DNA from 2 places in the Pseudomonas sp. BIC9C genome. Region 1 is predicted to be linked to the other one. Evidence: riboswitches for the same ligand, from Rfam matches in the RefSeq annotation. Region 1 holds a riboswitch; the other holds the start of a gene.
What was found. A riboswitch is a leader RNA that binds a small molecule or an ion and turns the genes downstream of it on or off. The one in region 1 is predicted to bind cobalamin.
Positions count from the first base shown of each region.

Region 2: another riboswitch for cobalamin. It lies ahead of cobO (cob(I)yrinic acid a,c-diamide adenosyltransferase); the one in region 1 lies ahead of cobW (cobalamin biosynthesis protein CobW).

Region 1 covers NZ_JAWDGM010000005.1:483,421-485,869, reverse strand. Annotated here, with positions in the region: gene RS887_RS23240 (CbtA family protein) at 1-456, opposite strand, end outside; gene RS887_RS23235 (CbtB domain-containing protein) at 468-659, opposite strand; cobalamin riboswitch at 780-1,006, opposite strand; cobalamin riboswitch at 1,202-1,415, shown strand; partial or broken gene cobW (cobalamin biosynthesis protein CobW) at 1,518-2,449, shown strand, end outside.
Region 2 covers NZ_JAWDGM010000001.1:551,650-554,098, reverse strand. Annotated here, with positions in the region: gene RS887_RS02730 (sorbosone dehydrogenase family protein) at 1-95, opposite strand, end outside; gene RS887_RS02725 (hypothetical protein) at 162-746, opposite strand; cobalamin riboswitch at 900-1,134, shown strand; gene cobO (cob(I)yrinic acid a,c-diamide adenosyltransferase) at 1,216-1,827, shown strand; gene RS887_RS02715 (cobyrinate a,c-diamide synthase) at 1,824-2,449, shown strand, end outside.

The DNA of each region.
Region 1 (2,449 bases):
GGAGGCGGCGGTGCCGACCCACCACAGTTGCCGTTGTGCCAGATCGGCTGCGGCAGTGCCAGGCAATTCAGGTGGCAGGCCGAGGGTCGGCGCGAGCACGAATGTCGCATAACCGGCCAGGCCCCAGAGCAGGCCCTGGGAGGTTCTGGTCGGCGCGCGCAAGGTGTACAGGCCGGCCAGCATCAGGGCGAAACCGACAGCCACCACCAGGTTACCGCCGGTGGTCGACAGTACGCGCTGCCAGCCATCTTCCGGCTCCCAGGCTTGCGCATCGTGAGTGTGGGCAGCCATCGCACCGTCGGCATGCTCATGCATTTCAACAGTGGCCGGTTCGGCTTTTTCGTAGGTTTCGGCTTGCAGAATCAGGGGCGCGACCCAGAAGCTTTGCAGCAGGGTCAGCAACAGGGCGGCCAGCAGCCCGGTGAAACCTGCGGTTTGCGCAATACGCTTGATCATATTGGCAGGTCTCAATGGCACGGAAACGCGGAGCTGTGGCGGGTATCGTGGGCGGCGTTGTGCACCGCTTCGATGTGCGAGAAACCGGCGAAATACACCAGGCACGCGCCCAGGATCGACGCGCAGACGGCGGCGGTCAGGCGTTGAGTCAGGGTAGAAGTGGTGCTGGTTGTAGTGTGGCCGGCGCTGCTGATGATCGACATGGCGTTTCCCTCTGGTCTGTCAGCGGGGAATGAGAGCGCATGCAAAACCCCGCACGACCAGGCGCGCAGCGTTTCAAACAGCGCCCGCCCACCGCGGGTTTGTTGTTTCAGTGACCGTTCTGGTCACTTTGTGTTGCGGGCCGGTCTCCGGGCTCACGAGGGGCGCAGGCATCCGCCTGATCCAGCAAGCATCACCTTCCCATGCCGTGATGGCACAGTGGATCTGATGCTTCGCTCGCTTACCGTTGCGGGGGCAGCACCGGACTGACATGGCTTTAGAGTAAAGCACATGATTCACCGGTTTCCCGTTTCACCCTGTGAAGGGCACCCGTAACAAGGTGTGTAGGAGAGCATGGGCAGGGGTTGGGCGTCAATTGGCAAGGGTTCTCAACTGGAAACCGAGTCGCTTTCTTCGCGAGCAAGCCCGCTCCCACACTTGACCCTTTTTCCCTGAAAGGACTCGATCAAATGTGGGAGCGGGCTTGCTCGCGAAGGGCACACCGCAGAAGTCACGTGAACATTGACCCGCCCCAATACCATGCGTAGCCTTGCGCTTTCGAGGTTCTTCGGCGTTTGTCGAAGCTAAGAAGGGAACGCGGTCGATGCCGCGGCTGCCCCCGCAACTGTGAACGGTGATGTTCGTTGCCACGCCACTGCAGGCTCAATCCATGAGACCGGCGGGAAGGCGCAGCGAATGCCAGGCTCAAGGCCGGCACACCGTCAGCCAGGAGACCTGCCTCGACACAGATTCTCACTTTCAACCGGGCGGGGTGATCCGGTGGCGAACTCTTCAGGCAACCGCGTGCGCGTTGCCGGTCGTCGTCCCGTATGCCCGCCACCTAAGCCATAGGGCATCCGATGAAAACACTGGCCAAACTCCCCGTCACCATCGTTACCGGCTTTCTCGGCTCGGGTAAAACCACGCTGCTGCGGCACATGCTCGACAACGCCCAGGGTCGCCGCATCGCGGTGATCGTCAACGAATTCGGTGAATTGGGCATTGATGGCGAAATCCTCAAGCAGTGCTCGATCGGTTGCACCGAAGAAGAAGCCAGCGGCCGTGTCTATGAGCTGGCCAATGGCTGTCTGTGCTGCACCGTTCAGGAAGAATTCTTCCCGGTGATGCGCGAGCTGGTGGCCCGTCGCGGCGATCTCGACCACATCCTCATCGAAACCTCCGGCCTGGCCCTGCCAAAGCCGCTGGTGCAAGCCTTCCAGTGGCCGGAAATCCGCAGCGCCTGCACCGTTGACGCGGTCATCACCGTGGTCGACAGCCCGGCAGTGGCCGCCGGCACCTTCGCTGCGTTCCCGGACCAGGTCGACGCCCAGCGCAAACTCGACCCGAACCTGGACCACGAATCGCCACTGCACGAACTGTTCGCTGACCAACTGGCCAGTGCCGACCTGGTGATCCTCAACAAAACCGACCTGATTGCACCGGTAGACCTGACCCGCGTGCGCCTGGAAGTCGCCGAAGAGTTGCCGCCAGCGGTGAAAATCGTCGAAGCCAGCAGCGGTCGCCTGCCGCTGGACGTGCTGATCGGCCTCGGTGCCGGCTCCGAAGAGCACATCGACAGCCGCCACAGCCACCACGACCATCATCACGATGGCGACGACGATCATGATGACCACGATCACGACGCCTTCGATTCGATTTCCATCGAACTGCCGCAAGCCGACGAAAGCCTGCTGATGGACGCGCTGACCCAACTGGTGGTCCAGCACGGCATCCTGCGCGTCAAAGGTTTCGCCGCCGTTCCGAACAAGCCGATGCGCCTGCTGATCCAGGG
Region 2 (2,449 bases), on a different contig from region 1:
CCGGTGCCGTCGGAGACCTGCAGGCGGGAGGTCTCGCTACAAGCGGCGAGCCCTCCGCAGAGCGCGATAACGAGAACGAGCGGGGGCTTGCGCATGCTGGTGTTCCCTATGAATGCCTTGTTCTAATCATAGAGATGCGTTGTTGACCGATGGTTCAACCCTTAGCCGCGTGCTTCCTTGAACAGCACCGCAATGCCGGGGTGATAGTTGCCGGCTTCGTTGCGCAATTTGCGGTAGGCATAGGGGAAATACCAGGCGACGGCGCAGGTGTGTTCCTTTTGCAGGTCGTCGACCATGTCCTGGAGTTCTTCCGGTGTTGCGCCTTGCTGGGCTTTTTGCGGGGCGACGAACAGGCAGCCGATTTTCAGGTCGCTGGCATGGCTTACTCGCTTCGCATCGCTGGCGATGTCGAGCAGGGCCTGGGTCAGATTGAGGCTGTTGACCCGTGGCCAGCGCTGGCTGGTCTGGATGTAGGCGCGGGTTTCGGGCGAGGCGAGGAACAGGTCGGCACGGCCGTTGCGGTCGCCTTCTTCGGTCTGTTTGCGGGTGGGGGTCTGTTGCAGCGTGACCATCTCGGCCATCCAGGCCGCGGCAGACAGCAGTCCGAGATTGGCTTTTTCGTCGTGCCAGTACGGTGTGTCGCCATCGCCGCGGACGGTGTTATAGCGGTCGATGCATTCGAACCAGCGCTCGAGCACCGGGCGCAGGAATTCCAGCTTTGGATTGCTGATGATCATGCCTTGCATGGGCTCACCCTTGTTATTGTGTTGTGGGGTTGTGGCTCTTTGATATCACTGCTGCGAGCGTGGCACAAGATTGACGTCAGTTTATTGATTGACGACAGTTTTTCGGCAGGTGGCCGCCCGGCTTTAATTGACGCTCCACCCCCAACCCTCTAACCTTCGCGGCTTGTTTCAGGTGCTCTGTGACTTGGGTCGACAGAGTGAAACAGGGAAGCCGGTGAGTGAGTCCTTCCGTTCGTCGAAGGCCTGCAATTCCGGCGCTGCCCCCGCAACGGTAAATGAGTGAAAACTGTGTGTGATGCCACTGTGTCGATTCGATGCGGGAAGGCGCACAGTCTGGCCCCGTGGCCACTCATGAGCCCGGAGACCGGCCTGATTCATCCAGCGGCATCACGGTGGGCGATGCCAGGCTTGTTGCCGTCTATTGCTGTGCCTGCCCGCCGTTATTCCTGCCTCAACGGAGAGCTCCCCCATGACTGATACCCCCGATCGTGACGAACGCCACCTGGCGCGCATGCAGCGCAAAAAAGCCGTGATCGACGAACGCATCGCCAATTCCCCGAACGAGTGTGGCCTGTTGCTGGTGCTGACCGGTAACGGCAAAGGCAAGAGCAGTTCGGCCTTTGGCATGCTCGCCCGCGCCATGGGGCATGGCATGCAATGTGGCGTGGTGCAGTTCATCAAGGGCCGCAACAGCACGGGCGAAGAGTTGTTTTTCCGGCGCTTTCCCGAGCAGGTGCGTTTTCATGTGATGGGCGAAGGTTTTACCTGGGAAACCCAGGACCGTCAGCGCGACATCGCCGCCGCCGAAGCCGCCTGGGCGGTGTCGCAGCAACTGTTGCGCGATCCGTCTATCGGTCTGGTGGTGCTGGACGAGCTGAACATCGCCCTCAAGCATGGCTACCTCGACCTCGATCAGGTGCTCAGCGACTTGCAGTCCCGGCCACCGATGCAGCACGTGGTGGTCACCGGTCGTGCCGCCAGGCCGGAAATGATCGAGATGGCTGACACCGTCACCGAAATGGGCGTGATCAAACATGCCTTTCAAGCCGGGATCAAAGCGCAGAAAGGCGTCGAGCTGTGAACCAGCCTCGTCATTGCCCGGCGGTACTGATTGCCGCGCCGGCTTCCGGCCAGGGCAAGACCACCGTCACCGCGGCGCTGGCCCGTTTGCATCGCAATCAGGGGCGCAAGGTCCGCGTGTTCAAGTGCGGCCCCGACTTTCTCGATCCGATGATCCTCGAGCGCGCCAGCGGTGCGCCGGTGTATCAACTGGACATGTGGATGGTCGGCGAGCAGGAGAGTCGCCGGTTACTGTGGGAAGCTGCGGCTGAAGCCGACCTGATTCTGATCGAAGGCGTCATGGGACTGTTCGACGGTACGCCGTCGAGCGCCGATCTGGCGCGGCATTTTGGTGTGCCGGTGCTGGGTGTGATCGATGGCACCGCCATGGCCCAGACCTTCGGTGCACTGGCCCTGGGACTGGCGCGCTATCAGCCGGACTTGCCGTTCGCCGGGGTGCTGGCCAACCGCGTCGGCACGCTGCGCCATGCGCAACTACTCGAAGGCAGCCTGACCGAAGGTTTGCGCTGGTACGGCGCGCTGTCCCGGGAAACCGGGATCGAATTGCCGAGCCGGCACCTGGGGCTGGTTCAGGCCAGTGAGCTGAACGATCTCGACCTGCGCCTCGATGCGGCCGCCGATGC